Linked DNA regions of Piscinibacter gummiphilus. The protein of the gene in region 1 interacts with the protein of each later gene in a pairwise test. Links are inferred from orthologs where the notes say so. Each region holds a gene or a part of one and is shown on either strand. Other genes may lie near its edges.

Region 1 (15,688 bases):
CGCGGCTGACCGCCAGCGCCTTCGGCTACGAGTTCATCGCGCTGTCCGCTGTGTTCTCGGGCGTGAAGGACATCCGCGCGTCGATGGAACAGGCCGAGCACAACCTCGCGCTCGGCAAGAAGACCATCCTGTTCGTCGACGAGATCCACCGCTTCAACAAGAGCCAGCAGGACGGCCTGCTGCCGTTCGTCGAGTCGGGCCTCGTGACCTTCGTGGGCGCCACCACCGAAAACCCGTCGTTCGAGGTCAACTCCGCGCTGTTGTCGCGCGCCCAGGTCTACGTGCTGCAGGCGCTGACCGACGACGAGCTGAAGCAGCTCGTCGAACGCGCCCGCGAGACGGTGCTGACCCACCTCACGTTCGAGGGCGCCGCCATCGACACGCTGGTGGGTTACGCCGACGGCGACGCCCGCCGCCTGCTCAATCTGCTCGAACAGACGGGCACGGCCGCCCGCGCGGCGAAGGTCGACGTGATCGACCCGGCTTTCCTGCAGAACGCGCTGACGCTCAACGCCCGGCGCTTCGACAAGGGCGGCGACAACTTCTACGACCAGATCTCCGCACTGCACAAGTCGGTGCGCGGGTCCAACCCCGATGCCGCGCTGTACTGGCTCACGCGCATGCTCGACGGCGGGGCCGACGCGAAGTACCTGTCGCGCCGCATCGTGCGCATGGCGTGGGAAGACATCGGGCTTGCCGACCCGCGGGCCATGCAGCTCGCCAACGACGCGGCCACCACGTACGAACGGCTCGGGTCACCCGAGGGCGAACTGGCCCTCGCGCAGGCCGTGATCTACCTCGCCATCGCGCCGAAGAGCAACGCCGGGTACAACGCGTACAACGCGGCGCGGGCCTTCATCAAGCGCGACAAGTCGCGTGAGGTGCCCATCCACCTGCGCAACGCACCCACGAAGCTCATGAAGGAGCTGGGGCACGGGAAGGCGTACCGGTACGCGCACGACGAGCCGGGGGCGTATGCCGCGGGCGAAACCTACCTGCCGGACGGCATGGCGGAACCCGGGTGGTACCAGCCGGTGCCGCGCGGGCTCGAGGTCAAGATCGCGGAGAAGCTGGCGCACTTGCGGGACCTGGACGATCGGGCGCGAGGGGTGGGGGAAGACTAAGGCGAGGCTCTTGCCTCTTCGGCGGGGAGAAGGTATCGAATGTGATACCCTGGCGACTCGAAGTATCACATTCAATACTTTTGCCATGGGTGACTTCGAATCCAATCTTGTAGTCCTGGGACGTCGCCTCAAGGCGATGCGTCAGGAGCGTGGCTTGCGCTTGGTCGACGTGGCGGCAATGGCTGGGTTGCCCCGCCTCAAGGTCATCCATGTGGAGTCTGGCCGTCCGGGAGTGGCAGCCTCCTCATACGCGCGGGTGGCTGCCGCGCTGGGTGGACAACTTCAGGTGATTCCGGCCCAACGCCCCACGCTGGAAGAAATCGCCGAACTTCTGGGGTGATGTTGTGAGACCGCGGTTGCGGAAGTGACGGCCGTGGGCTCTGGCGTTTGGGGAAAACGAGACGAACTCAAAACACTCGTCATCCCGGCGAAGGCACATTGCTGTCCGGGGAAAAAACGGGAGATCGGCGACAGGCCCGATCCCGAGCGGGATGCAACGCATCTGCCGATGTCGTGACTCGATCGCATCGCAAAAACAAGCTGTCATCCCGGCGCAGGCCGGGACCCTGGGCGCTGTACCCCGCTCAGGCTCCAGAAAGTCCTCCGCGATGGCTTGCTGCCCTCGTGCCGAGGCGCAGTGTCTCGATGTTCAACGCCGCGCATCCGACAAGGCCGAGGGTCCCGGCCTGCGCCGGGATGACAAGTATTTTGAGGGCGTCTGGTTTTCCCCGAACAGCAATGGGCGAAGGCCGGGACCCACTGCAGGCGTCGAACGTGCGTGGTGTCGAGTGATCTGGCGTGGAGTTTTCTCTTCGGGTGAGGCCGCGCCGGGTCTCGGCCCGGCAGCCGACCCACTTTCTCACGCGAGAAAGTGGGCAAAGAGCGCCCCCGATCCGGCGGTCCTGCCCGGCTTCGCCGGCCAGGACTGCTCTGCGATGCTCGCGGCTTGGGGCTTCGCCCACAACTCGCCCTTCGGGCTCAAACAAGTGGGCTCGACCGCCGCTACGCGGCGGCAACCCCAAGCCGCTGCGCTTCTCGACGCCTCCAACGGGGGATTCAACAGCGCCGGCTCGCTTCGCATCGTGCTTGATGAGGCGCACATCGCCTGCGGCGATGTGCAGCCCCACAATCGAATTCGAGGTGGCCAGGCTGCGCTGCCGATCGAGTCGACGGGAGCTCGATCGGCCCGGCTGGCCCTGTTCATCAGGGATGTCTGCGACCGAGCCGGTTTTCCCTGGCAGCAATGGCGTCTGGTTCAGTGAGAGAAGCCCCATTCTTTGTCACGGCGTCCACCAGTACCGCACCACGTGGAAGAACATCGGCGCCGCGAACACCACCGAGTCGAGCCGGTCCAGCATCCCGCCGTGCCCCTCGATCATCGCGCCCCAGTCCTTCACCCCGCGGTCCCGCTTGATGGCCGACATCACGAGCCCGCCGAGGAACCCCATCAGGCAGATGCCCAGCGACACGAGCGCCGCCTGCCACGGGTTGAACGGCGTGCACCAGTAGAGCGCCGAGCCGAGCGCGGTGGCCGACGCGATGCCGCCCACGAGCCCGCCCACCGTCTTCGACGGCGACAGCGTGGGCGCCACCTTGCGCTTGCCGATCAGCTTGCCCCACACGTACTGCAGCACGTCGCTGCCCTGAACGACCATGATCAGGTACGCGATCAGCAGCAGGTTGCGGCCCTCGTAGCCGGGGATGTCGAGCGTGAGCAGCGCGGGCAGGTGGGACAGGCAGAACACGCAGATCATCAGCCCCCACTGCATCTTCGCCGTGCGTTCGAGGAAGCGGTTGGTGTCGCCGCCGAAGCTCGCGAGGATCGGCATGATCAGGAACACGTGCACCGGGATGAAGATCGAGTACAGCCCGTACCACTCGATCCAGATCAGGTAGTACTGCAGCGGCAGCGCGACGTAGAACATCAGCGCGAGCACGAGGTGGTCGGCCGTGCGGGTGTAGGTCAGCGTGACGTACTCGCGCAGCGCGGCGAACGACATGAACAGGAACAGCAGGATCACGCCGGTCTTGCCGAACGCGAACGACAGGCTGACCAGCAGCACCATCACCCACCACGCCTTGATGCGGCTGTTGAGGTTGTCGATGACCCCGTGCGGCTGGCCGTGGGCCACGCGCCACTTCAGCAGGCCGCCGATGACGGACGCGACGATCAGCACGCCGAGCACGGCGACGAAGAGCCACTGGGTCTGGGCCTCGAACGGCGCCGTCTGCGAGGGAGAGTAGCTCATGCGTCGATGCTTTCGGCGGGGCGAAGGGCCAGCACCGCGGCTTCGGCACGGCGCAGGAAGGTGTCCTTGTCCTCGTCGGCCCCGACCGAGAGCGGTTCGCCGTAGGTGACGCTGCACACCATCGGTACGGGCAGCCACTGCCCCTTCGGGATCACGCGGCGGATGTTGTCGATCCACAGCGGGACCAGTTCGACACCGGGCGAGCGGCGGCCCAGGTGGAACAGGCCGCTCTTGAACGGCAGCAGCGGCGCGTCGGTGGTGTTGCGCGTGCCTTCGGGGAAGATGATCAGCGACTCGCCGTGGCTCAGCGATTCGGCCATCAGGTCCACCGGCGTCGGTTCACCGGGCTTGGGTTGCCGGTCGATCAGCAGCGCGTTGAACACGCTGCGGCCGATGAAGCGGCGCAGCGCCGAGGCAAGCCAGTAGTCCTGGCCGGCCACCGGCCGCGTGATGTCGCGGATCGGGCCGGGCAGCGTGGTCCAGATCAGCACGAAGTCGCCGTGGCTGCCGTGGTTGCCGAAGTAGATGCGCTGGGTCTGGCGGGGCAGCGTGCCGCGCCAGATGGGGCGCACGCCGGTCAGCGCGCGCGCGAAGAACATGATCAGCTCACCGACCACCACGCCGGGCAGCCGTTTCAGGGTCGTCATTCGAGGAAGTCTCCGTTCAGCACCACGCGAGGATCGCCAGCAGGACGATCAGGGCGGTGGCCACGGTCTGCCACCGGTAGAGCCGCCGCGCGCCGGCGAGGCGAGGCGCGAGGGGCCGGCCGGCCTTCGAGGCCGGCACGGACAGGGTCTGCCGCAGGCCGGCGTCGAGGTCGTCGAGGCTCGCGAGCGACCCGGTGGCCAGTCGGTCGAACAGCCGCGCGTCGAGCGCGACCCGCACCGCGAGGAACCGTTCGAACACGGCGAGCGGCACGAGCAGCAGCACCGGGTGCGGTGCGCCACCGGTGGCGAGGCCGGCCAGTGCCGCGGCCACCGCGAACCACGCGACGATGCCGACGGCCGTCGACGTGGCGAGCCAGTCGGCACACACGGCGCAGGCCGCCCGTTCGGCCGGGGTCAGGGGCTGGGAACTCATCGCACGTCCTTTCCCTGGTCGACGGCTTGCGAGATCACCGCGAGCAGCCCGGGCCGTAGCACCACCTGGGGCCGCACCTGGCGCAGCAGCGCCACGGCTTCGTCGACCGTGCGGCAATGGCCGTACACGCAGAGCCACGTGGCCACGACGGCCGAGCTGCGCGAGAAACCGAGCGCGCAGCTGACCAGCACCGGCCCGTTGCGCGAGGCCTTCTCCACCGACCGCGCGGCGTTCAGCAGGTGCTCGGGGCTCGGGTCGGTCAGGTCGAGCCAGCCGTGCGAGCGGGCGCCCTTGTGGTGGAAGCCGAGTTCGGCGGTGACGTCCACCACCTGCCCGAAGCGGCGGTGGTCGCCGTCCCACGGCAGCGGCAGGCGGCCGAGCCACACGTCGCGGTCACCCACCTGGTTGCTGCCGGGCAGCCCGATGGTCCAGGCGCGCGCGTTGAGCCACGCGGCCACGCGGTACGGCCAGAACAGCAGCCGCGCGGCGATGCTGTGGTGGCCGTTCTCGCGTTTCTGGAAACCCTGTTCGCCGAGCGCGGCGTAGCACAGCGCCACGAGCGTGAGCGACGCGGCCGGCCAGTAGAACCACCACCAGGCCCGTCCGAGCCCGGCGAGCAGCACGCAGGCGAACGCGCCGAGGGCGTAGAAGAACGCGATGCGGCGCCGCTGCGCCGACACGCCCCACTGCCACATCGGCCGCTCGCCCTCGAGCGGCCACAGCCACAGGCACAGCGCGCCGGCCAGCAGGCCGGTGGGGATGTCGATGAAGTGGTGCTGGTAGGTGGTGAGAACCGAGATGCCGATCAGCGCGCTCCACACGTGCAGCACCATCTTCCACGCGCCGTGCAGGCGCTGCCGGTAGAAGTCCCACAGGATCAGCAGCAGCACGATGTGCAGCGACGGGGCCTGGTTGTAGGGCAGGTCGAAACCGGCGAGGGCGTCGAACAGCTGGCCGGCCCAGCCGTCCACCGGCGGGCGCGGCGTGGAGAACTTCAGCGGGAACAGCAGGAAACACACGACGCAGATCACCTGCGCCGTCAGCAGCCGCAGGCCCTGGCGGTTCAGCTCGAGCCGCGTGCGGCACACGAGCAGCGACAGCCCGTAGAAGAAGTCGATGGACCAGTACGGCAGGATGGTCCACGGCCACAGCGGGATGTGCCGCTCCCAGTCGAACACGATGCTCGGCACCACCGCGTGCGCGGCGGCCTGGTGGTTCGCGAAGCCGTAGGTCAGGAAGAACAGCGGCCCGAGGACGAGCAGCCAGACGAGCCCCGGCTTCCAGAGCGGCGGCAGGGTCATCGGGGTTCGCGCACGGCCATCGAGACCGTGAAGATGCCCCACTCGTCGATGCGCTGCGTGACCTTGCGGAAGCCCGCGGCGGCCACGAGCTGGTCCATCTCCTGCTGGGTGCGGCGGCGCATCACCCAGGCCACGCCGTCGCGGTGGCTCGTCAGTGCTCGCGCGATGAGCTCCAGCTGCGGGTGCCACGGCTGGCCCGTGTAGACGAGGCAGCCACCGGCCGGCATCGCGTCGGCGAGGCCGGCGAGCGAACGCTCGAGCATCGCGTTGTCGGGGAACAGTTCGTACAGGCCCGACACCACGGCGACCGTGGGCGTGGGCTTCGCGCGTGCAAGGCTCGCGCGGTCGAAGGCGTCGGCCTTCTCGAACGTGGCGATCTCCTGCAGGCCGCGGCTGACGATCAGCGTGGCGCCGTCGCGCACGTTGATGTCGCTGTAGTCGCGCAGACGCACCGAATCGGGCTGGATCGGGCTCTGGTTCACCGCGTCGAGCACGTAGCGGCCGTGGCCGGCGGCGATGTCGATGAGGTTGAGCGGCAGGCCGTTGTCGCGCGTGGTCTGCATCGCCAGCTGCAGCAGCTCCTCGACGTGGACCTTGCGCTGGCGGATGCCACGCCAGCCGATCGAGTTCAGGTACTGGCGGTCCATCAGCCGGCCGATGGGGCCCGCGCCCTGCGGCGTGTTGCGGTACACGTAGTCGAGCGTGCTGCCCGAGTCGTGGCCCGTGTCACGGCCGATCTGCAGGCCCTTCGACAAGGGTGCCGCCCACTTCAGGCTGGCGCGGGTGGTGTTCCAGTAGATGCCGCGCGGGCTCAGCGGGGAGAGCGGTTCGGCGAGCGCACGGGATTCGTCGAACGTGAAGCCGCGCTCATGGGCATCGCGCACGTCGACGACCCGCGGGGCCTCGGCGAAACGCTGCTCGATGAACGTGCGGATCTTCGCGACGGCCGGCGCGCGGTCGCGTTCGCCGAGGGTGTCGTGGTAGAAGCCCGGCAGCTCGTGGCATTCCTTGACGGGGCTGCCGAGGCGCTCGAAGAACTGGTGCTGGGGTTTCGCGTGCACCACCCAGTCGGCGCCCGAGATCAGCAGCTGCAGCGGCACCGTGATGGCGCCCGCGTCGGCCACCACACGTTCGGCGGCTTCATACAGGCCCAGCAGGATGTTCGACGAGATGGGGCGCGTGATCAGCGGGTCGGTGTCGTAGCTCGCGATGCGCTCGGGGTCGTGCGTGAGGAACTTCGCCTTCACGTAGCTGTTGACGAAGAAGTTGCCGCGCAGCGCCATCATCAGCTTGATGCCGGTGCGCGCGAACGGCACGTACAGCTTCACCTTGAAGGCCGGCGACGCGAGCGTCACGCCGCGCACCTGCGGCGCGTAGTCGTGCAGCCAGGTGGACACGAGCACCGCGCCCACGCTCTGCGCGACCACGTACGTGTCTTCCGGGCGCACCTGGTGGTCGGCCCCGAGGTGGGCCATGAAGGTCTGGATGTCGCGCACCGAGGTGCCGAAGCTCGGGCTGAACCCGCGCGCGCCGGGCGAGCGGCCGTGGCCGCGGGCGTCCCACGCGAAGAAGTCGAAGCCGGGCAGGTCGAGTTCGTCGACGAGGTGGGCCATGCGGCCCGAGTGCTCGTGGCCGCGGTGGAACAGCACGACCACGCCGCGGCGCGGTCCGTCGGTGGCGGGCCAGTGGCGGTAGAACAGGTCGACGCCATCGTGGGTCTTGAACTGGTGCTCCTGCACCGGTCGGCGCGTCAGCGCGGCAACACTCATCGGATTTCCTGGAGGCCCGAACGCACGCGCCGGACCACGGTGAAAGCGGTCAACCCGACCGCCAGGGGAATCAGCCAGCCCATCCAGGCCGGCAGGGGATGCCACAGCGCCACGGCGAGGCCGAGGGTGCCGATCAGCACGGCCCGGTCGCTCTTGCCGAAGGGGCCGTCGTAGCGGCGCGAGGCGCCGACCGTCTGCCCGAGGATGCCGGCCATCTCCGACAGCGCGGCAGCGAGGATGAAGGCGCCGACCCAGAACGGATCGAACGGCGCGAGGTGCGCGAACGGCAGGTACAGCGCGGCGTCGGACACCACGTCGGTCAACTCGTTCAGGTAGGCGCCGAGGTTCGAGCGCTGGCCGAACTCGCGGGCGAGCATGCCGTCGAGGGCGTTGAAGGCCATGCGAACGAAAAACCAGACGGGCAAAAGCGCAAAAGCGCGGGAATCCGGCACCAGGTAGAGGCCGAGCCCCAAGGCCACGGAGACCGCGCAGGCGAACAGGGTCACCTGGTTGGCGGTGACGCCGGCCCGGAACAGGGCGCCGGCCAGGGGGCGGAGCAGGTTCTGGAAGGCCGGCTTGAGCTGGTAGATCGAGAGTGCCATCGTATCGGGATCGCGCGGCTGCGTATCGAACCGCGTCGTGATCCCCGTTTCCCCGTGTGTATTCGTGGCCGGAGAATACCCGGGTTCATGCGCTGGACATGTCCTCCCTAAGAGGGGAGCATGCGCATAGTCCCTTGGGATGAGGGGGAGCCCGCCGTGGTGTTTCTGCTTACTCCGCGGCCCGGTGTCCCCACTAGAATCCGCCGCCAATGAGGAGCGTTCGGCCGTTCTTTAGTGCCGAAACGCAGCCATGGCAGTGTTTTTGCTACAAGAAGCCGACCGCCCTCGGGCGCCCACACTTGATTCGCAGGAAAACACACATTCGATGGACACCTTCATTCAGCAGATGATCAACGGGCTGGTGCTAGGCAGCGTCTACGCCCTCATCGCCCTCGGGTACACCATGGTGTACGGCGTGATCAACCTGATCAACTTCGCGCACGGAGAGGTCCTCATGATCGGGGCCGTCACGGCCTGGACCGTGGTCACGGCCCTCTCGGGCACCGGCTGGCCGGGGTGGCTCCTGATGCTCATCGCGCTGCTCGCCGCCATGGTGGTCTGCGCCATCCTCAACTTCGTCATCGAGAAGCTGGCCTACCGGCCGCTGCGCAACGCGCCGCGCCTGGCCCCGCTGATCACCGCCATGGGCATGTCGCTGCTGCTGCAGACCCTCGCCATGATCATCTGGAAGCCGAGCCCGAAGCCGTTCCCGATCCTGCTCGACGCGCACCTCTACAACATCGGCGGTGCCGTCATCAACACGGTCCAGATCCTGATCCTCGTGGTCACGGTCATCACGCTGTTCGGCCTGATGTTCCTGGTCAACAAGACCCGCATCGGCCGCGCCATGCGCGCCACGGCCGAGAACCCGAAGGCCGCCGCGCTGATGGGCGTGAACCCTGACACGGTGATTTCCTTCACGTTCGTGATCGGCGCGGTGCTCGCTGCGCTCGCCGGTGTGATGTACGCCGCGAACCTCGGCACGGTGCAGCACACCATGGGCTTCCTGCCCGGCCTCAAGGCCTTCACGGCGGCCGTGTTCGGCGGCATCGGCAACCTGGCCGGCGCCATGGTGGGCGGCGTGCTGATCGGGGTCATCGAGGCCCTGGCCGCCGGCTACATGGGCGTGCTGACCGGCGGCGTGATCGGCAGCGACTACAAGGACGTCACCGCCTTCGTCGTGCTGATCCTCGTGCTGACGCTGCGCCCGCAGGGCCTGCTCGGCGAACGCGTGGCCGACCGCGCCTGACCGGAGTTCCACACCATGCAACTCCGCAACCAGACCCTGCTGACCTTCGTCGGCGCCGCCATCGCGCTGTTCATCCTGCCCCTGATCGTGCAACCCTTCGGCCCCGGCTGGGTGCGCATCATCGACAGCGCACTGCTGTACGTGCTGCTGGCCCTCGGGCTCAACATCGTGGTGGGCTACGCCGGCCTGCTCGACCTCGGCTACGTCGCGTTCTACGCGGTGGGCGCCTACCTGTTCGCGCTGCTCGCGTCGCCACACCTGACGAACCAGTTCCCGGCCCTCAAGGAATACTTCCCGAACGGCCTGCACACCTCGCTCTGGATCGCGATTCCGCTCGGGGCCTTCGTGGCCGGCGTGCTGGGCGTGCTGCTCGGGGCGCCCACGCTGAAGCTGCGCGGTGACTACCTCGCCATCGTGACCCTCGGCTTCGGCGAGATCATCCGCGAGATCGTCACCAACCTGAACAAGCCCATCAACTTCACGAACGGCGCGCAGGGCCTGTCCGACATCGATTCGGCCCGGTTCTTCGGCTCGGACCTGAACAAGACGAAGGAGATCTTCGGCATCGAGATCCCGGGCGTCACGCAGTACTACTACATGTTCCTGGTGCTGGTGCTGATCAGCGTGTTCATCTGCTACCGGCTCGAGCGCTCGCGCATCGGCCGTGCGTGGATGGCCATCCGGGAAGACGAAGTGGCCGCGAAGGCCATGGGCATCAACACCCGCAACATGAAACTGCTCGCCTTCGGCATGGGCGCCACCTTCGGCGGCGTGTCGGGCGTGATGTTCGCCACCTTCCAGCGGTTCGTGTCGCCGGAATCGTTCGCACTGAACGAGTCGGTGATGATCGTCGCGATGGTGGTGCTGGGCGGCATGGGCCACATCCCCGGCGTGATCGTCGGTGCGCTGCTGCTCGCCGCACTGCCCGAGACGCTGCGCTACGTCGCCGGCCCGCTGCAGGAGATGAGCGGCGGGCGCCTGGACGCTTCCATCCTGCGGCAGCTGCTGATCTCGCTCGCGATGATCGGCATCATGCTGTCGAGGCCGCGAGGGTTGTGGCCGGCCCCCGAACACGGACGCAAGGGTGCGCCGAAGGGAGGCCAGGCATGAGCAACGCCGTCCTCGAAGTCTCGGGTGTCTCGAAGCGGTTCGGCGGCCTGCAGGCCCTGTCGGACGTCAGCATCCGCATCCAGCCCGGCCAGGTGTATGGCCTGATCGGCCCCAACGGCGCCGGCAAGACCACGTTCTTCAACGTCATCACCGGCCTCTACACGCCCGACAGCGGCAAGTTCCTGCTGGGCGGCCAAACCTACGAACCCACCGCGGTGCACGAGGTCGCGAAAGCGGGCATCGCGCGCACGTTCCAGAACATCCGCCTTTTCGCCGACATGACCGCTCTCGAGAACGTGATGGTGGGGCGCCACGCGCGCACCCACTCGGGCCTGATCGGCGCCGTGTTCCGCACGAAGACCTTCAAGGACGAGGAAGCCGCCATCGAGGCCCGCGCCCGCGAACTGCTGGCCTACGTCGGCATCGAGGCCTTCGCCGAGTACAAGGCCCGCACGCTGAGCTACGGCGACCAGCGCCGGCTCGAGATCGCCCGGGCGCTGGCCACCGATCCGAAGCTGCTGGCGCTCGACGAGCCCGCGGCCGGCATGAACGCCACCGAGAAGGTGGTGCTGCGCCAGCTCATCGACCGCATCCGCAACGACGGGAGGTCGGTGCTGCTGATCGAACATGACGTGAAGCTCGTGATGGGCCTGTGCGACGGGGTCACGGTGCTCGACCACGGCAAGCAGATCGCCGAGGGCACGCCAGCGCAGGTGCAGTCGAACGAGGCGGTGATCGAGGCCTACCTGGGCTCCGGCCACGGCCAGAAGGCGGTGGCGCCATGAGCGGCACGCTGCTGATGAAGGTGGATGACCTGCACGTCTCGTACGGCGGCATCCAGGCGGTCAAGGGCATCTCGTTCGAGGTCTTCGAGAACGAGGTGGTGAGCCTGATCGGCGCCAACGGCGCCGGCAAGAGCACCACGCTGAAGGCCGTCACCGGCCTGCAGCCCATCAAGTCGGGCTCGGCCACCTACCTCGGCCGGGCCATCGGCGGGCAGGGCGCGTGGAACCTCGTGCCCCAGGGGCTCGTCATGGTGCCGGAAGGCCGTGGCACGTTCACGCGCATGAGCATCGAGGAGAACCTGCTGATGGGCGCGTTCATCCGCAAGGACGCGGACGTCGACGCCGACATCGACAAGGTCTTCGCGCTGTTTCCCCGCCTGAAGGAGCGCCGCAAGCAGCTCGCCGGCACGCTGTCCGGCGGCGAGCAGCAGATGCTCGCGATGGGCCGCGCGCTGATGTCCCGTCCGAAGCTGCTGCTGCTCGACGAACCGTCGATGGGCCTCTCGCCCATCATGGTCGACAAGATCTTCGAGGTGGTCGAGTCCATCGCGAAGCAGGGCGTGACCGTGCTGCTCGTCGAGCAGAACGCGAGCCGCGCGCTGCAGCTGGCCGACCGCGCCTACGTGATGGAGTCCGGCGAGATCACGATGAAGGGCGACGCGAAGGCGCTGCTGGTCGACCCGAAGGTGCGCGCGGCCTACCTCGGCGAGTAGGCCGGGTTCAGCCCTCCGGCGGGCGATCGGCGCGGTGCACGAACCCGTCGGCCGTGAGGCCGAGGGGGTCGGCATCGTGTGAGTGGGTGCCCGGTCCGTTGGTGATGCCGGCGGCCAGCCACCGGCCGCCTTCGACCACCAGCGAGCGCAGCTGCAGCTGCCGCGGGCCGTCGGCCCACGCGTTCAGCCGGCCGACCTGCCCGCTGTCGGCATCGATGGTCACGAGCAGCGGTGTGGTCACCTCCGAGATGCTCGCGCCCGCTGGGTTCTGCACGTAGCCCGCCGTGCCGCAGGCGAGCCACCGGCGGTTCGGCAGCGGAGCGATGTCGAACAGCACCTCGCCGCGGTCGACGTCGACGAGCACCGGCGCGGCGGTGAGGGCGGAGGGGCCCGCGAAGGCCGCGAAGGCGTTCCAGCCGGAGCCGTCCGCCACCACGGCGGAACGCACGCGCCCGGCCACGGCCACCTCGCCCGCCGACCACCGCAGCGCGTGCAGTTCGGTGATCTGCCCCGTGTCCACCACGGTGGTGCCCACGCGCTGCCCGTCCGCGGTGAGGCGGGTGATGAGCACGCCGTGCCGTGCGGTCACGGGTTCTCCGAAATGCCAGGCATGCGCCTCCATCACCGCGTTGTGGCCGCCGACCCCGGCCACGCCGACGACCACGCCGCCGTCGGTGGCCACGTCGACGTGCACGCGCAGGTGGTTCTCCAGCTGTCCGAAGGTGTCGAAGCTGCCCCCGGACAGGAACCGGCCCATCGCGGTGCTGCCCGGTTCGACGAGGGTGCGCCACGCCGTCGTCCAGCCGGTGGCCGAGCGGGCGAGGCGGTAGGCCACCACGGCGTTGCGCCCGGTGCGCAGCACGAGGGCCAGGTCCTCGCCGAGGGGCGCGAGTCGGGCGGCGTCGCGCATCAGGTACGGCTGCAGCGAGGTGGGGTCCTCGATGCCACCGAGGTCGAAGTACGGGTCGGTGGCCGCGGCCGCATCGGTGAACGGCTGGTCGGCGACGACGACCGCGCGGACGTCGAGGCGCACGAGGCGCACGGTCTTGCGCTGGGTCAGCACCACGGAGGTCTCGCCGGACGGGTGGGCCGCGGCATCGACGATGGACCAGTCCGCCGGCGCGGTGTAGCGCCCCATGACGCCCCAGTCGGGCGTCAGCAGCACCACCTGGCGCTGCGGCCCCTGCTCGTGGATGGACACGAGCCGCTCCTCCAGCACCACCAGGCCGGGGCCGCCCCGGCGCACCTTCACGGCGGCCCGGCCGGTGACGGCGTGTTCGTACGCGGCCGGCGGGTCGGGCTCGCCGCCGCCGCAACCGGCGAGGCCAACGGCCAGCAGGGTGGCGAGGACGTCTCGCCGCGTGGGGTGATGGGGCTGAGTCATGGCGGGATCGATTCAGAGCGAATGGGCCCCGCGGAGCTTAGGGCCGGATCGTGGCGGCGTCCTCCACCCCGATGGGGGAGGCCGCGGGCTGCGCTACGATGCATCCGCGCGGCGCATTCCGACGTCCCCCATTCCACCGCACCCATGAGCGAAGCTGGTCGAGTCCTGAGCTGGTCCAAGGCGCCGTGGCACGCGTCGCTCGCGCCGACGCTGCCGCTCGACCCGCGGCTGATGAGCCAGCTGCTGCAGCACATCGCCACGCGCGTGGCCGTCGTCGACCGCGACCTCCGCTACGTCTGGGCCAACGCCCAGGCCCTCGCCTTCATGGAACTGCCGGAGGAGGAGGTGATCGGGCACCACCTGTCCGAGGTGCTCGATCCGGCACTCTACGAAAGCTTCGTGCCGCTCTTCGAACGGCTGTTCGCCGGCGAGTCGCTGCACCTCGAGGGCTGGGTCGACTACGAGCGCCAGGGCCGCCGCTACCGCGAGCAGGACCTGGTGCCGTACGTGGACGAGGAGGGCGAGGTGGTGCTCGTCGTGGTCTGCGGGCTCGACCACACCGAGGCGCGCATCGGCGAGCTGCAGCTCGCGGAGAAGCAGCGCCAGCTCAAGGCGAGCGAGGCGCTCAAGGCCGCGGTGTTCGACAACGCGCTGGCGGCGCTGGTCTCCACGGACCACACCGGCAGCATCGTCGAGTTCAACCCCGCGGCCGAGACCATGTTCGGCTGGCGGCGTGCCGACGTGATCGGGCGCAAGGTGGGCGAGCTGCTCATTCCCGAACGCCACCGCCGTACCTACTGGAACGAGATCCCCGGCATGCTGGGCCGGCGCGTGGAGCTGGAGGCCCGGCGCGCCGACGGCCGCGAGTTCCCCATCGAGATGGTGATGTGGCGCACCGAGGCCGACGGCACGGTGTTCTTCACGGCGTCCTTCGCCGACCTGTCCGAGCGCTACGCGGCGGCCCGCCAGATCGAGCAGCAGCGCGAGGCGCTGCGCCAGGGCGAGAAACTCACGATGATGGGCAGCCTGCTGGCCGGCGTGGCCCACGAGCTGAACAACCCGCTGGCCGTGGCGATGGGCCGCGCGCTGCTGCTGCAGGAACGCGCGGCCGACCGGCCCGACCTCGTGCAGGAGGCCCGCCGCATCCACGACGCCACCGACCGCTGCGCGCGCATCGTGCGCACCTTCCTGAACATGGCCCGCAGCCGCCCGGCCGACCGCCAGCCGGTCGACCTGAACCAGGTGGTGCGCGGCGCGGCCGAGATGCTGGGGTACGCGTACCGCAGCAGTGGCGTGGACCTGGCGCTCGCGCTCGACCCCGCGCTGCCCGAATTCAGCGGCGACCCCGATCAGTTGTGCCAGGTGGTGCTGAACCTGCTGGTCAACGCCCAGCATGCCGTGTCGATGGCGCCGGCCCCCCGCGTCGTGCGGGTGAGCACCGCCAGCGATGGCCCCACCGTGAGGCTGCAGGTCGACGACAGCGGGCCGGGCGTGCCGCCGGACGTGGCCGCGCGCCTCTTCGAACCGTTCTTCACGACGAAGGCCGAAGGCGTGGGCACGGGCCTCGGGCTGTCGGTGTCGCGGTCGGTCGCGCGGGAACACGGCGGCGACCTGGTGCTCGGTGACCCGTCGGCGCTCGGCGGCGCGAGCTTCCGCCTGACGCTGGCGGCGCCGGAGCAGGTGATCGCGGCCCAGCCCGAACCCCCGGAGGCCGCGGGTGACGAACCGGCCTGCACCCGCGTGCTGGTGGTCGACGACGAATCGGAGATCGGGTCGATGGTGCGCGACATGCTCGAGTCCGGTGGCCACGAGGTGGCCACGGCCGAATCGGGTGCCGTCGCGCTCGCGCTGCTCGACCACGCCCGCTTCGACGCCGTGCTGTGCGACCTGCGCATGCCCGACATGGACGGCCGCGCGCTGTGGCGCGAGATCGCGCGCCGCCATCCCCACCTCGCGCGCCGTGTGCTGTTCACCACCGGTGACACGCTGTCGGCCGAGGCCCACGAGACGCTGATGGTCTCGGGCTGCGCGAGCCTCGACAAGCCGTTCACGAAGGCGGAGCTGCTGCGGCGCGTGGCCGGCATCGTGGGCTGATCCACGCCAGGCGGGCTGGACACGCCGCTGCACGCGGCGAGAATGAGGGCATCGCCACCCTGCAGCCGCCCACCATGCCCAACGCCGCGCCCCGCACCGTCGTGATCACCGGCGCTGCCGGCGCCCTGGGCCAGGCGGTGGCCGCCGAGCTGGGCCCCGGCAACAACCTCGTGCTGATCAACCGCCACCTCGCCGAGGCACCGCACGGCGTGCTGTCGCTCGCGGCCG
Region 2 (15,669 bases), 4.2 Mb from region 1 along the record:
CCGAAGCCCACGTCACGTCGAGGTCTTCGAAGCTGAATCGGTAGCCGAGCTCGGACGACACGAACCCGAAGCTGAAGGTCAGCGGATCGCCCGCGTTGGCCCGCAGCGTGGTGGCATCGTGATCATCGAAGAGGCTGCCCTGCAGGCCGGTGATGGACGCCCCGCCACCACCGTACTTGGGCATGAAGTCGGTCATGAAGTGGACCGTCTGGGTGGTCGAACCGTAGTCGCTCAGCAGGATGATGCTCGGCAAGCCCCACGGTTCGCTCGGGGAGCCCTGGAACACCTCGAAGTGTTCGCCCTGGATGTCGAACGTCATCGAGAGGTAGCCGCCCGCGCCGTTGAGCCAGTAGGAGCGGTCGTCGGGATCCGCCACCGGGTGATGGACCGGCGCGGGCACGAAGATGTCGAAGGTGCCGGTGGCCGGCGCGTCCTGGTAATAGGAAAGCGGCGGGCGTGGTTCCGTGTAATAGGCATGGTCAGCCCACGTGGTGCCCGAGAACGTGCCGGAGATGTGGAACGGGGTGGCGCCTTGCGCGGCCCAGGGAGCGGCAGCGAGCGTCAGCACGAGCAAGCTGGAACGCAGGGGATGAGACATGGGGTTCTCCTGATGCGGGTGAGAGGACACGAAGTCACCACCCACACTAGGCCGGGCGCGGCGGTTCTTCAATCCCGCATCGCACGTCCACGCCGATCCAGGATCCGCACGGCCGGGCGCCGTCAACGCGCGTCGACGACCTCGGTGAACTGGCCCCGCGCTTGGAGCCGCACCGGCAGCAGCTCGGGCAACCTGCGGCGGAGGTCTTCGGGCCGGCGTGGGTCGAAGATCCCGGTGACGGGCAACGCGCCGACCTGCGGGTCGGCCGGCACGAGGCCCGTGGACCCGTAGCGCTCGAACTCGGCGAGCACTTCGACGAGCGGCGTGGCGTCGAAGGACACGCGGCCCGATCGCCAGGAGGCGATGGCGTCCGGGGCGACCCGCGAGACCGCGCCGAGCCGACCCGTCGCATCGCCCGCCACCTGCTCGCCCGCGCCCAGGTCCACGGTGGCACCGCCCATCCGCACCTGCACACGGCCCTCCTCCACCGCCACCTGCCCCCGGGTGTCCTTGTCGACCCTCGGGGTATGGCGCACCGCGAAGCGCGCGCCGGCGGTCTCGATGCGCCACGGCCCCGCCTGCACCTCGAACGGGCGACCGTCCTGCGGCACCTCGAAGACCACCTGCCCCGTCGAGAGGCGCACCACACGGCGCGAGCCGTACAGCAGGACCTCGGCGCGGGTGGACGAATCGAGCGTCATCCGCGTCGTGTCGGGCAGGGCCACGTCGAGCTGCGCGCCGCGGTTCGTCAGATAGGTGTTCGCGTAGTCCGGTTGCTGGCGCCAGTAGGCCCAGCCGACGAAGGAGGCGCCCAGGACGGCGGACAGCAGCAGGACCACGAGGGCGGCGGCCAGGTACCAGGGGCGGGCCTTGCGGTCGGGGGGCGGGTCGAGGGTCAAGTGGGGGCGGAGGCGAGGACGAGGGGACGGAATTATTGCCGACCGGGGTGTGCGCCACTTGCGAAGCGGTCAGTCGGCGCGGCAACCGCCAAGCCGGCCGCTGGACCACGAGCAGGCTCAAGGTGCGCCTCGTTCGCCTCCTGCGTCGCGCGATGGCGAGAGCCGAATCGACCTGACCGTCATCGTCGATTCGAGCAACGGTCGAGTGCCCGAACCCGCTGTTCGAGCGCTGTCGGCACAAGGGGCGCCATCGCTTCCTGGTGAAGAGCGCTGCACAGACCATCACGCCGTTCGCACGGTCTGCGCCCCGATGGACTTCGGACCCGCCGGGAAGACGCCGGTTCACGGGAGGGACCGCACGCTGGCGGTCCGCGCCGGGAAGGCGCATGATTCGCCACCGGCCCGGGACCGGCGGCGCACGGCTCGCCGCCTCGCGTGAAGGGATCTCACGGCCACGAGGGGAGGTGCAAGATGGCTCCCGTTGCTCCGCAGCTGGCAGGCCCCGGCGCGATCGCCGTCATCCTGACCATCGTCGCGCTCCTGCAGTGGGCGGTGTGGTGCATCGACCGCGACCCCGCCTTCCGCTGGTTCGGGGCCTCGTCCGCCATCACGGCGGTGCTCGCGTGGGCCGAAGGCATGCCGGGGCCGGCCGCGGTCGTGCCCGCCGGAGCGGGGCTCGTCATCGCGTGCGGCGCCCGCATCGGCTGGTCGGTCGGACTGCTGGCGCAACTCGCCTGGCCGTTCGCGCGGCGCCGCGGGCCACTCCTCGCGCTCGCCCTTCCCGCGCTCGCGCTGGCCCTCGCCGCGTCCCTCGCGGGCTCGCCCACCTGGGCGGCCCTGGCCCTCGTGTGGATCGACCTGGGCGGCGCGGTGCTGTGCCTGGGCGCCCGGCCTCGCCGCGCCAGCCCGTGGGTGCTGGCGGCCGGTCTGATCGCCGCGCCCGCCGGCCTGCTGGTGGCGCTCGCGGGCGGGTCCGACCCGCTGCACCTGTTGGCAGGCTACGCCGTCCCGGCGGCGGTGCTCTCCGGCATCGCCCAGCTGGCCGCCTCACTGCTCCAGCAGTCCCTCGACCACCGTTCGACCCGGGCGCAAGCCGAACGCATGTCGAACTACTACCAGACCCTCACCGAGACCAACCAGGCCGTGCTGCGGATCCGTGCCCCCGCGGCCCTGTACCAGGCCATCTGCGACATCTGCGTCGAGACCGGGCACGCGCAGATGGCCTGCCTGTACCTGATGCGGGACGGCCTGGCGCGCCGCGAGATCACGGCCGGCCCCGCGGCCCGCATCCTCGCCGGCATCCCGGTGGAATGGGATCCCGCGTCGCCCTCGTACCGCGACTCGTACACGGCCCGCGCCTTGGGGGACGGCCAGCGCCGGGTCTGCAACGACTACCAGCACGACCCGCTCACCACCAGCTGGCATCGCCTCGCCGCGCAGAACGGCATCCATGCGATGGTGTGGCTGCCCTTCCGGCGGGGCGAGCGCGTGGCCGCGGTGCTGATGCTGTCGGCGACGGAGCGCGACTACTTCGACGCGCCCCTGCTGCAACTGCTGGACCGCATGAGCCAGGATGTGTCCTTCGCGCTGGACTTCCTCGCGAGCGAACAGCAGCGAGTGGACTCGATGCGGGAGGCCCAGGCGAGCCTGGAGCGTTTCAGCAAGCTGTTCCAGGCGGCGCCCGTGCCGGCGGCGATCGTGTCGACCCGGGACCGCCGCGTGCTCGACGTGAACCAGGCCGTCTGCGAGCGGGACGGCCTGCCGCGGGAACACTTCATCGGCAAGGCCACCGCCGACTTCGGGTTCGGCGTGGTGCCCGAGGACCGCGAGGTCTTCTACGCCCTCGTGGCCCGCGAGGGACGCGCCCGGAACTTCCTCGCGCGCTCCATCGACATCCGCGGCCGGGCGCGCCGGGTGCTGGTGAATGCCGAGCCGCTGGAGTACCTGGAGCAGGCCTGCCTGCTGATCCTCGTGCTGGACATCACCGAACTGCAGGAGGCCGAGGAGGCCCGCCGTGCGCAGGCCGAAGCCGAGGCGGCCAACCGGGCGAAGACGCAGTTCCTCTCGCACATGAGCCACGAGCTGCGCACGCCGCTCAATGCCATCCTCGGGTTCTCGACCATCCTGCGCGAGGAAGCCGCCGAACGCCTCACGCCCGATCAGCGCGTGCAACTGGACCATGTCCGGCACGCGGGCTGGCACCTGCTCACCCTCATCGACGACGTGCTGGACCTCGCGCGCATCGAGTCCGGGACGATCAAGGTGGACGCCCGCGCCCTGCTGCTCCCATCGCTGCTGGACGAGGTGCTCGACATGGCGCGCCCGCTCGCCGCCCAGCTCGGCGTCACGCTGGATGCCGCACACCACACGCCACCGGCGACCGCGGTGCGGGCCGACGCCACCCGGCTCCGCCAGGTGCTGCTCAACGTGCTCTCCAACGCCATCAAGTACAACCGGCCCGACGGCGGCGTGCGGGTGCGTGTCCTGCCCACCGAGGACGGCGACGTCGCGATCGAGGTCGCCGACTCCGGGATCGGCATGACCCCGCAGCAGCTCGCCCGGCTGTTCGAGCCCTTCAACCGGCTCGGGCGGGAACGCAGCACCGTCGAGGGCACCGGCATCGGCCTCGCCCTGTCGCGGCAGCTGATGGCCCTGATGGGCGGATCGATCACCGTCGACAGCCAGGTGGAGGTGGGCACACAAGTGCGGGTGCACATCCCCCGCGCCGAACTCCAGGCCATCCCGCAGGACACCGTGCCCGGCGCCCTCCCCGGCCCGGCGGCGCCGGCCCTGCCGACGGGCGCCGTCCTCTACGTCGAGGACAACGCCGTCAACACGCTGCTGATCGAGAGCCTGTTCGCCCGCTGGCCCGGCGTCACCGTCCACACCGCCACCGACGGGCGCAGCGGCATCGCCCGCGCGCGGGAACTGGTGCCCGACCTCGTGCTGCTCGACATGCAGCTGCCCGACGTCGACGGACTGGAAGTGTTGCGCACCCTGCGCGCGGACGAGACGACCCGGCGCGTGCCGATCGTCGTGCTGTCCGCGAGCGCGATGCCCGGCGACGTCGAGCGAGCGCTGGCCGAAGGCGCGAACGACTACTGGACCAAGCCGATCGCGTTCGAGCGGTTTCTGGGGGCGATGGCGGGGGTGCTGGGGGAGCGGTCGCCTCCCGGCAGCGTCCGCCCCGTCACTGCATCACGACTTCGAGGACGATGAACTGCGTCGACTGCGTCTGGGCGGTGAAGTTGTTGTCGGCCACCAGCACCAGCGTGCGGTTGCCGTTGGCGAGGGTCCGCCCCCACGCGATGCCCTCGATGTTGTCGAGCTTGACGCCTTGCCAGGTGATGGGCATCTCGAGCAGCAGGCGGCGCGTCATCGGCGTGTAGGTCGCCCCGGTGAGCGACGCGGTGTTCAGCACGTTCGTCGTGCCCTCCTGGATCTCGGTGAGCACGAGCCGGATGGTGTTGCCGATGCCGACGGCGAAGGCGCGCTCGACGGCGATGAACTGGCGGTTGCCCACCGCGATCATCTCCGACAGCCCGTTGTCGGGGCCGAATGCGGCGCCGGGGGGCGCGTCCACCGGGATGGCCGGCACCTGGTAGGCGTACTGGCCCTTCGGCTGGCCGGTCGCCGGGTCGAAGGCGGTCACGCGCACGACGCTGCCGGCCTGCATCGTGGTGAGCGGGCCGTCCTGGACCAGCGCATCCTCGTTCGCCGCGTACACGGTGCCGTCGGGCGCCACCGCCAGCGCCTCGAACAGCTTGTTGCTTCGTGCGCCGGTGGTGGTGTTGTCGACGTAGCGGTACATCGCCGGCATCGCGAACTCGCGCACGTGCGTCCCGTCCACCTTCATTTCGCGCACGAAGGGCTGGAACAGGCTCCCGGCCGTGGCCGACCAGTTGCCCTCCGACGACCAGTACAGGTTGCCGTTGGGGGCGAGGCGGATGCTTTCGGGGTCGACCGTGCGCGCGTTGGCGGGGAACGCCGTGCCGTCCTCGCGCAGCATGTACCGCTGCGAGCGCACCTGGACCGTCACGGCGCCCGCGGCGTCGTGGTCGATCGCCAGGTTGTAGAAGCGCGGCGTGCCGCGTTCGCCGCCACGGTCGTCCGAGATGGCCCAGAAGGTGCCATCGGCCGCGCGGTCCAGGCCCGAGATGCCGCCGAACTCCACCCCGTCGAACATCGTGCCGGTCGCGATGGAGGTGCTGCCCACGAGCTTGAGCGAGGCGATCTGCGAAGCGGGCGGAGCGACCTCGTCGTCGTCGCCTCCGCAGGCGGCGATCAGGGCGACGAGCGTGAAGGCGGCCCAGCGGGCACGGTGGAACGGGACAGCGAAAGACATGGGGGAGAGGCGACAGTGGTAACAACCGGCACGCTAGCGCTTCCAGGTGTCCGCTGCGTGACGCTGTGCCTCAGCGAGCGGGCAGCCCCGACCCCGACCTTCCCGGATGACCTGGCGTCGTCCTCAGACTCAAGAGGGCCTTCGGAGTGTCGACAACGTCTTGACTTCACCCATCCTCGCCCCGTCGACTTCAACGCGGGGGCGCCCACCTCGAACAGGAGAGAGCTTGTATCCGTCAGCCTTGCAGTCGATGTCGTGGTTTGCTTCCTGGTGGTTCTGTTCTCTGGCCGCGTTGTTCGGCTTCGGCGTGGCCCTCCGCGGCTTGCTGCACACGTCCAGCGCCGCTCGGCGCCGGCTCTCGGCGGGGATCGATCTCCTCTGGACCTCGACCTCAGCCGCAAGCATCGCCGTCGCGCTTCTCGCCTTTGGTCAGCTTCTCTGGAAAGATCATTCGCAGCAGTGGGACGAGGCCTTGCGATCGAGTTGGGATCAGCTGGCATCGCTCGATGGCGCGCGGCTGGTCGCCGCCAACTGCCCCGGCGGCATCGCCGTCGCGGATGCCCAGCTCGACTTGGACCACGACGTCAAGGCCGCGGACTCACCTTGTCTTGCAGCGAGCCGGATCGCCCATCGTCGCACCCGGGTCGACGAGCACACCAAAGACATCGTCCAGCACTGCCCCCGTACCGACGTGCGCTACGTCTCCCGCAACTTCTCGACCTCGGTAGCCCTGAGCCCAGGCGCCAGTTGCATCGCAACGGACTCGGCCACCCCCTGCATGAGCGCACGCTGCATGCAGGAAAAAGAGGTCCTCGGAATCGGCAGAGATTTGATCCCTCCGGGACGAAAGCTCCACGCGGACGCATCGTTGACGGCCTACCGGACGACCAGGGAACGCATGGACCAAACCCCCATGCACGAGATCTACAAGTCAACGCACCTGTTCGAACCGACCCCGTACTTCGCGCTCCTCCCGATCTGGGCCCTGGTGTTCGGCGCACGGCTGGCTCGACCCGTTGCCGAGTTGCTCGATCCGGAGTCCGAGGGCAAGGGCCTGAGGCAAGCGCTGCGGTCTTCGTGGAACGACATCAGGAACTGGCGCCCCACGGGTCACGGGCTTCGACGGAGGCCCCCCCGCCAGAACGCTCTTCCTGGACCGGAGGACGGGACGTGAGAGTCCGGTCTTGAGCTTGGCGTCACCGGCGGCCTCTTCGACATCATGGCAATGACCGTCAGCCTCCCTTGCTCAGAGCACGAGTCCGACGGACTTGATTGACGCCCGACAGACTTTATTGTTCCAAACCACAAAAGGGGCCGAAGCCCCTTTCAATCACTCCACCGTCACCGACTTCGCCAGGTTCCGCGGCTTGTCCACGTCCGTGCCCCGAGCGCAGGCGGTGTGATACGCCAGCAACTGCAGCGGAATCACATGCAGGATCGGCGACAGCGCCCCGTAGTGCTCCGGCATCCGGATCACCTTCACGCCTTCCGACGACTCGATCCGCGAATCCGAGTCCGCGAACACGAACAGCTCGCCACCCCGCGCCCGCACTTCCTGCAGGTTGCTCTTCAGCTTCTCCAACAGCGCGTCGTTCGGCGCGATCGTCACGACCGGCATCTCCGAGGTGACCAGGGCGAGCGGGCCGTGCTTCAGTTCACCCGCCGGGTACGCCTCGGCGTGGATGTAGCTGATCTCCTTCAGCTTCAGCGCACCTTCCAGCGCGATCGGGTAGTGCAGACCGCGGCCCAGGAACAGCGCGTTTTCCTTGCGGGCGAATTCCTCGGCCCAGGCCATGACCTGCGGCTCCAGGGCCAGCACGGCTTGCACGGCGACAGGCAGGTGGCGCAGCGCCTTCAGGTGCGCCAGTTCCTGCGCTTCGGTCAGGTGGCCTCGCACCTGGGCCAGCGACAGGGTCAGCAGGAACAGCCCGACGAGCTGCGTGCTGAAGGCCTTCGTCGAGGCGACCCCGATCTCGACGCCGGCGCGGGTGATGTACGCGAGTTCGCATTCCCGCACCATGGCGCTCGTGGCCACGTTGCAGATGGTCAGCGTGTGGTTCATGCCCATGCTGCGGGCGTGCTTCAGGGCGGCCAGGGTGTCGGCGGTTTCGCCGCTCTGCGTGATGGTGACGACGAGCTGGCGCGGGTTCGGCACGCTGTCGCGGTAGCGGTACTCGCTGGCGATCTCGACGCTGACGGGGATCTTGGCGATGCTTTCGAGCCAGTACTTCGCGGTGGAGCCGCTGTAGTAGCTGGTGCCGCACGCGAGGATCAGCACCGAGTCGATGTCCTTGAAGACGCGGTAGGCGCCGTCGCCGAAGAGTTCGGGGGTGACGCTCTCGACGGCGTCGAGGGTGTCGGCGATGGCGCGCGGCTGCTCGAAGATTTCCTTCTGCATGAAGTGGCGGTACGGGCCGAGTTCGGCGGCGCCGGTGTGGGCGTGCACGATGCGCACTTCACGTTGCACGGGCTTGAAGGCCTGGGCGGCGGTGGCCGCGGTGGCGCCGTACACGCGGCCTTCGGGGGTGCGGCTGGAGATCCACACCTTGCCCAGCTGGATGTCGACCACGTCGCCCTCTTCGAGGTAGATGATCTGGTCGGTGACACCGGCCAGGGCCATCGCGTCGCTGGCGAGGAAGTGTTCGGCACCGCCCTCACCCACGCCCAGCACCAGCGGCGAGCCTTCGCGGGCGCCGATCACGCGGTTCGGCTCGTCCTTGCAGAAGACGGCGATGGCGTAGGCGCCGCGCAGCTGCAGCGTGGCGCGCTGGACGGCGTCGAGCAGGTCGCCGTCGTACAGGTGGTCGACCAGGTGGGCGATGACCTCGGTGTCGGTCTGGCTGTCGAAGACGTAGCCCTTGTTCTTCAGGTCGAAGCGCAGCTCGTCGTGGTTCTCGATGATGCCGTTGTGCACGAGGGCGATGCGGCCCGACGTGGCGGTGTTGGCGTCCGAGCCGGGGCCGTGCGAGAAGTGCGGGTGGGCGTTGTGCACGGCCGGGGCGCCGTGGGTGGCCCAGCGGGTGTGGGCGATGCCGGTGCCGCTGGCGACGCCGTCGGATTCCACGTTCAGCTGCAGTTCCGACACGCGGGCCGTGCTGCGGGCGCGGCGCAGCTGGCCGTTCTGGTGGACCGCCACGCCGCAGGAGTCATAGCCGCGGTACTCGAGGCGCTTGAGGCCTTCGATCAGGATCGGAACGATGTTGCGGGTGCTGACGGCGCCGACGATGCCACACATGAAATCTCTCCCCAGGGTGTCTACAAAGTTCGGGGATGGTAGGGAGGGATTCAAGATGGAAGTTTGCGAAGTTTGCGCAAAATCGAAATAATCCATCACTACCTCGCAATCACGGATAATTCGTTCATGAACGAAGAAAGAACGAAAGAATCTCTCGTTTTCGACGATCTGGACGAGACCGACCACCGCATCCTGGGGGTGCTGCAGCGCGACGCGTCGATGTCCAACCAGGACCTGGCGGCCGCGGTGTCCACCTCCCCGGCCACCTGCCTGCGCCGGGTCAGGCGCCTGGTGGAGGCCGGGGTGATCGAGCGGCGGGTGGCCATCCTGTCGACGGAAAAGCTGGGGGCCGGCCTCACGGCCATCGCCGAGGTGACGCTGGACCGGCAAGGGGCCGAACATCTGGTCACTTTCGAGGCCCGTGCCACAGGGGACGCGGCGGTTCAGCAGTGCTACCGTGTCGCCCCGGGTCCGGACTTCGTGCTGGTGCTGCAGGTGGCCGACATGGCGGCGTACGACGCCGTGGTGCACCGCCTCTTCACGCAGGACGCCAACGTGCGCAACGTGAAGGCATTTTTCAGCGTGAAGCGTGCCAAGTTCGAGCCCGCGGTCGAGTTGCCGCCCATCCGCCGTTCAAGCCCGGCGGCCGCCCGCCGATAACGACCCCGATGGGCCGCGCCTGCGCGTGGCCACGCCATGCCTTGCCGCCGCCACCATCCATGTCCGCCATCGCTTCTGCCCGAGCCCGTGACGACGAAGACGACGAGTCGCAGCCCCTGACGGCCGCGGCGCGTGCCCAACGCCAGCGCCAATGCCTGCGCATGCTGGGGGTCGTGCTCGCCAGCTACACGCTCGACACGCTGCTGCTGCTCGGCTTCGCCCGCTTCGGCGCCATCGACGGCTTCGCGCCCTGGGCCTACGCGGGCGCCGGCGCCGTGGCGTGCGGCGTGTTCTGGGTGCTGCTCCGCTCGGGCAAGAGCGAAGGCCTCGCCGACCCGTTCCTCGTGGTGCCGCAGATGCTGGTGCACTCCGCCATCCACCTCGCTTTCGTGATGTGGGTGCCGGCCGTCGGCGTGCCGCTGCTGATGATGCTGCTGGTCATCAACGCCTTCGGCGCGATGCGGGTGTCGCGCATGGCGGTGCTGTCCACGTCCGCCCTGATCGCCATCGGGGTGGCGGGGGTGCTCGCCTGGGGCGGCCTGAACGTGGCGCTGCCCACGGGCAACCTCGGGCAGCGGGTGGTGAGCGCCGCGTGGTTCGCCCTCGTGCTGGCCCGGGTCACGCTGCTGGACCTGTACGGGCTGCAGCTGCGCGACGTGCTGATGCAGCGCAACGCGAAGCTCAAGGCCAAGTTCGAGAAGATGCACCGCCGCGCCACGCGCGACGGCCTCACCGGCACGCTGAGCCGGCGCAGCGTGATGGAACTGCTCGACCAGCAGCACCGCAAGTTCGAGCTCACCGGCCAGTCGTTTTCCATCGTGCTGCTCGACATCGACCACTTCAAGCAGGTGAACGACCGCTTCGGGCACCCGGTGGGCGACGAGGTGCTGCGCGCCTTCTCGCGCCGCGCCTCGGCGGAGATGCGCACGTCCGACCGCCTGGGCCGCTACGGCGGCGAGGAATTCCTCGCGGTGCTCACGGCCACCGAAGACGAATCGTCGGCCCACATCGCGGCCGAGCGGGTGCGCGACGGGGTGGCCAAACACGCATGGAACCGGCTGCATCCGGACCTGAAGGTCACGGTGTCGCTCGGGGTCGCGGTGTGCCGGCCGGAGGAGACGGTGGAGGAGCTGCTGGCGCGGGCGGATGCGGCGTTGTATGCGGCCAAGCATGCGGGGCGCGACTGCGTGCGGATGGGCTGATAGCCCTTTGCACCCAGCCCTGAACAGCATGTCATCCCGGCGCAGGCCCATTGCTGTCCGGGGAAAGTTTGAGTGCTGAGCGGTAAGTTGTTGCGAGGGTTGGTGATTTGGGATAAATCCCAGAGCGCCAACTCGATCAACAAACCCCCGCAACATGCAAAGCATAAGCCGGTTCCACCAGTTCCTGAAGCTGCTCCCACGCGGGGCGTTCGACAAGGCAGTCGAGAGATACGACGCTGATCGATACTGCAAGAGCTTCGACAGCTGGGGGCACTTGGTGGCGATGGTCTATGCCCAGGTGTCCAAGTCGAGTTCGCTGCGGGACATCGCGACCGGCTTCAACGCTCAGAGCAACCACCACTACCACTTGGGCGCGGGACGCCTGACGCACTCGACGCTGGGCGACGCCAACAAGCGCCGTGACTGGCGAGTGTTCGGCGACACGGCTCGAGCGTTGATGAACATGCTCAAGCCGAAGGTGCGCAGGGAGTACAGCGACCTGCTGTTCCTGATCGACTCGACGACGGTGAGCCTGAAGGGACGCGGCTTCGACGAGTGGGCGGCTCCGACGAAGGTGCGCTCCACGCAGGGCCTGAAGCTGCACATGGTGTACGAGCACGGGAGTGCAACGCCCTGGTGGCAGAGCATGACGGCCACCAACGTCAACGATCTGACGGCGGCGCTGCCCGTACCGATCGAGCGGGACGCCACCTACGTCTTCGACAAGGGGTACTACGACTTCAATTGGTGGCACGACATCGACGCTGAGGGCGCGCGGTTCGTGACCCGGTTCAAGATGAACGTGAAGTTGGAGGTGGTGGCGGAGCGGGAGATCGTAGAGGCAGACGAGGGCGTCATCCTCAAGGATCAAGTTGTTCGATTGACCAACCGCAGGCCCGGCGGTGGCCGATACAACCGCTACGTCGAACCGCTGCGTCGGATCGAAGTGCACCGGCCCGGCGACACGCCGCTGGTGTTCGCCAGCAACGATCTGAACGCACCCGCCGCAGAGATCGCAGCGCTCTACAAGGAGCGCTGGGCGGTGGAACTGTTCTTCAAGTGGATCAAGCAGAACCTGAACATCAAGAAGTTCTGCGCGCGAACAGAGAATGCTGTTCGGATCCAGGTGATGACGGCACTGATCACCTACCTGCTCCTGGTGCTGGAGCAGGCAGGAAAGCAGGGCGAGAGCAGCTTGCGAACGCGGTTGAACGAGTTGACAGCAACACTGTTCGAGCGAGTCGGGCGGCGCGAGAAAACCACCGAGAGCCGACGACGACGAACCGAGCTAAGAGCCTTCAAGGCGGGCCAGATGGATCTGGCCTTTGCTTGATACAAGTTCCCCGGACAGCAATGGGCGCAGGCCGGGATCATCGGCGGACGCACAGGATCCCGGCCTACGCCGGGATGGCAACCTTGTTTTCGCGACCCGATGACGCTCAGCGTTTCAGCACCACCAACCCCTTCAGGTACTCCCCCTCCGGAAACGTCACCGTCATCGGATGGTCCGGCGCCGCGCCCGTGCGGGCGTAGATCAGCCCGTCGGCCGGCGCGTCCAGCCCGGCGCCCGCCACGATCTTGTGGAACAGGTCGGCGCTGATGCCGCCCGAACACGAGTACGTGAACAGCAGGCCGCCCGGCTCCAGCAGCATGAAGCCGAGCCGGTTGATGTCCTTGTAGGCGCGTGCCGCGCGTTCGGCGTGGGCGGCCGTGGGCGCGAACTTCGGCGGGTCGAGCACGATGGCGTCGAAGCGCCGGCCCTGGCGCACGAACTCGCGCAGCGTGGCGTTGACGTCGGCGTCCAGTGCCTCGTGGCGCGACGCGTCGAAACCGTTGAGCGCGACGTGGGCCGTGGCCCGCGCCAGCGCCGGGCCCGACGAGTCCACGCTCGTCACGTGGGCCGCACCGCCCGAGAGGCCAGCCACGCTGAAGCCGCCCGTGTAGCTGTAGCAGTTGAGCACACGCTGGCAGCCGAAGTGGCGCACGGTGTCGGCGAAGAGCTTGCGGCTGTCCCGCTGGTCGAGGTAGAAACCGGTCTTGTGGCCCTCGGCCACGTCCACGGTCAGTTGCCAGTCGTGTTCGCGGATCGTGATCTCGGTGGGGCCATCGCCGCGCAGCCAGCCGGTCACCTGCGGCAGGCCTTCGAGTTCGCGTGCATTCGCGTCGCTGCGTTCGTACAGGCGCGTGAGGCCCGTGGCCTTCAGCAGATGGTCGGCGATGACCTGTTTCCAGCGTTCGATGCCGGCCGACAGGAACTGGGCGCTCAGCGTGTCGCCGTAGCGGTCCACGATCAGGCCCGGCAGGCCGTCGGCCTCGCCATGGATCAGGCGCACGCCGTCGCTCGCGATGGGCAACCGCGCGCGGATGGCCACGGCCTCGCGGATGCGGCGCTCGAAGAAGCTGGCGTCGATGCGCTCGGCCTGGTCGAAGCTCCAGGCCCGCACGCGGATCTGCGACGCGGGGCTGTAGGCCGCCCACGCGAGGAAACTGCCGTCGTGGGCGTTGACCCGCACGGTTTCGCCGGGGTCGGCCTTGCCGCTGGCGATGCTGCCCGGGAACACCCAGGGGTGGCGCTTGCGCAGGGAGCGGTCCTTGCCCTCCCTCAGAACGATCGTCTTCATGCCCCGGATTGTCGCGCTACTTCTTCTTCGCCCGCGGATGCGCCGCGTCGTACACCTTCGCGAGGTGCTGGAAGTCGAGCTTCGTGTAGACCTGCGTGGTGCGGATGTTCGCGTGGCCCAGCAGCTCCTGCACCGCGCGCAGGTCGCCGCTGGACTGCAGCACGTGCGACGCGAACGAGTGCCGCAGCATGTGCGGATGGACGTGCGTGGGCAGGCCCGCCTGCACCGCGCGCCGCTTGAGCCGCGCGCGCACCTGCGCCGCGGTGAGCCGCGTGCCGCGCTGGTTGACGAACAGCGCCGGCTCGTCGGCCCGCGCCATCGTGGACCGCAGCGCGAGCCACCCGGCCAGCGCCTTCAGCGCGGGCCCGCCCACCGGCACACCGCGCCGCTTGCTGCCCTTGCCGAACACGTGGGCGAGGCCGTCGGCCGCGTCGATCCAGCCCGCGGTCTCGGGCCCGGCCACGAGGTCGAGGCCCTCGAGTTCACCGACCCGCAGCCCGCAGCCGTACAGCAGCTCGACGACACACTGGTCGCGCGCGGCGATGGCGGGGTCGTCGTGTTCCGCGGGCGCTTCGGCGAGGGTCACCGCCTGGTCGACGGACAGCGCCTTCGGCAGCGGGATGGCCGCCTTCGGCGCGCGCACGCCTTCGACCGGGTTCAGGTCGACGAGCCCGTCGCGCCCCAGCCAGCGGTAGAAGCCCCGCCAGGCCGACAGCACCAGCGCGATGCTGCGCGGCGCGAGGCCACTGGCGCGCAGCTGCGCGGCCCAGCGCCGCACGTGGTGCACCTGGGCCCGGCGCAGCTCGACGGGCTGCCCCTCGGCGAAACGCTGCAGGCGCAGGAGCGCCTCGTGGTACAGCGCCAGCGTGCGGGGCGCGAGCTTGCGCTCGACCTGCAGGTGCTGCAGGTGGGACGCGATGTCGGGCGCGAGCGCCGCCTCCGAAGGGGCGGCGTTGGCATCGACACCGGTCGCCATGCGCTCAGCGCGGCGGCAGCAGCCGCGACAAGCCGGCGCTGGCGAGGTCGCCGATGCGCACGAGGAAGTCGGTGCCCATGTCCGCGCTGAAACGCGTGGGATCGGGCGAACCGAGCACCAGCAGGCCGAAGGCCGGCGTGGCGAGGTCGTGGCGCAGCGGGATCAGTGCCATCGACGTGACGGTGGACGGGTCGTCGAGCCACGACGAGGCCTCGAACCCGGAGTTGATGCCGCAGTACGGTTGCGTGAGGCTCGTCGCGAAGCTCTGCGCGTCGACGCTCACGTCACGCGAGAACGGCTGGCCCTGGAACATCTCGGCCGCGCCCCAGAGGCGGATGCCCGCCTGCGGGATCATGAACTGGTGCTGCAGCTCGCTGACCAGCACCTCGGGCACGTCGCTCGGGTTCTGCGTCAGCAGGATCTGGCGCGTCCAGCGGTGCAGCCGGTCGGCGATGGCGAGGTTCTCCTGGCCGTAGCGGATCATCTCGACGATGCGCAGCTCCAGGCCCTTGTGCTTGTCGCGCAGCATTTCCATCTGCCGCTCCTGCAGCGAGACGGCGCGCTGGCCGTGCGGGCTGGTGAGCTGGATGGACGCCAGCAGTTCGGCGTGGCGTTCGAAGAACCCGGGCGTGTTGACCAGGTAGTTCGCGATGTCGGTTTCGGTGATGCCTTGCAGGTTCATGCTACTCACAGTTCGATTGCTCCTTCGTAGACGGTGACGGCCGGGCCGGTCATCAGGACCGGCGCGTCGCCCCCTTGCCATTCGATCGTCAGGCGGCCGCCGCGCGTCTCGACGTCGACAACCGCGTCGAGCAGCCCCCGCCGGATGCCGGCGACCACGGCCGCGCATGCACCGGTGCCGCAGGCCAGCGTCTCGCCGGCGCCGCGTTCGTAGACGCGCAGGCGCACGTGGCGGCGGTCCACCACCTGCAGGAAGCCGGCGTTCACGCGCCGCGGGAAACGGGGATGGGATTCGATGGCGGGCCCCTGCGTGGCGACCGGTGCCGTGTCGACGTCGGTCACGACCTGCACCGCATGCGGGTTGCCCATGGACACCGCGGCGATCTCGACCCGTTCGCCGTTCACGTCGAGCGGCCACAGCGGCGAGTCGGCGACAACACGGGGCTCCAGGC

Evidence for each region.
Region 2: the proteins of A4W93_RS22515 (region 1) and glmS interact in binary tests that used the Escherichia coli proteins (3 or more experiments, as listed by UniProt). The link is inferred for Piscinibacter gummiphilus from one-to-one orthologs.

Annotation. Positions count from the first base shown.
Region 1 is NZ_CP015118.1:4,913,863-4,929,550, reverse strand. Bases 3,603-6,601 are described here. They hold A4W93_RS22515 (phosphatase PAP2/dual specificity phosphatase family protein), read right to left. Parts: upstream 5,755-6,601; coding sequence 4,450-5,754; downstream 3,603-4,449. Other genes in these bases: A4W93_RS22510 (bifunctional alpha/beta hydrolase/class I SAM-dependent methyltransferase), read right to left, coding at 5,751-6,601; A4W93_RS22520 (hypothetical protein), read right to left, coding at 4,037-4,453; A4W93_RS22525 (lysophospholipid acyltransferase family protein), read right to left, coding at 3,603-4,020. In the rest of the region: A4W93_RS22540 (replication-associated recombination protein A), read left to right, coding at 1-1,124; A4W93_RS22535 (helix-turn-helix domain-containing protein), read left to right, coding at 1,210-1,464; A4W93_RS29885 (hypothetical protein), read left to right, coding at 2,060-2,386; A4W93_RS22530 (phosphatidate cytidylyltransferase), read right to left, coding at 2,405-3,373; more of A4W93_RS22525, read right to left, coding at 3,370-3,602; more of A4W93_RS22510, read right to left, coding at 6,602-7,523; A4W93_RS22505 (CDP-alcohol phosphatidyltransferase family protein), read right to left, coding at 7,520-8,125; A4W93_RS22500 (branched-chain amino acid ABC transporter permease), read left to right, coding at 8,451-9,374; A4W93_RS22495 (branched-chain amino acid ABC transporter permease), read left to right, coding at 9,390-10,484; A4W93_RS22490 (ABC transporter ATP-binding protein), read left to right, coding at 10,481-11,269; A4W93_RS22485 (ABC transporter ATP-binding protein), read left to right, coding at 11,266-11,982; A4W93_RS30140 (hypothetical protein), read right to left, coding at 11,990-13,366; A4W93_RS22480 (PAS domain-containing hybrid sensor histidine kinase/response regulator), read left to right, coding at 13,511-15,460; A4W93_RS22475 (SDR family NAD(P)-dependent oxidoreductase), read left to right, coding at 15,535-15,688.
Region 2 is NZ_CP015118.1:697,582-713,250, reverse strand. The notes cover bases 6,626-9,605. They hold glmS (glutamine--fructose-6-phosphate transaminase (isomerizing)), read right to left. Parts: upstream 9,078-9,605; coding sequence 7,173-9,077; downstream 6,626-7,172. Other genes in these bases: A4W93_RS03200 (Lrp/AsnC family transcriptional regulator), read left to right, coding at 9,204-9,605; A4W93_RS03210 (hypothetical protein), read left to right, coding at 6,626-7,016. Outside these bases: A4W93_RS30230 (PEP-CTERM sorting domain-containing protein), read right to left, coding at 1-598; A4W93_RS03225 (FecR family protein), read right to left, coding at 721-1,497; A4W93_RS03220 (ATP-binding protein), read left to right, coding at 1,969-4,716; A4W93_RS03215 (esterase-like activity of phytase family protein), read right to left, coding at 4,688-5,842; more of A4W93_RS03210, read left to right, coding at 6,069-6,625; more of A4W93_RS03200, read left to right, coding at 9,606-9,737; A4W93_RS03195 (GGDEF domain-containing protein), read left to right, coding at 9,797-10,939; A4W93_RS03190 (IS4 family transposase), read left to right, coding at 11,094-12,272; A4W93_RS03185 (class I SAM-dependent rRNA methyltransferase), read right to left, coding at 12,379-13,560; A4W93_RS03180 (tyrosine recombinase XerC), read right to left, coding at 13,577-14,536; A4W93_RS03175 (DUF484 family protein), read right to left, coding at 14,541-15,218; dapF (diaminopimelate epimerase), read right to left, coding at 15,224-15,669. UniProt on the Escherichia coli protein: Catalyzes the first step in hexosamine metabolism, converting fructose-6P into glucosamine-6P using glutamine as a nitrogen source.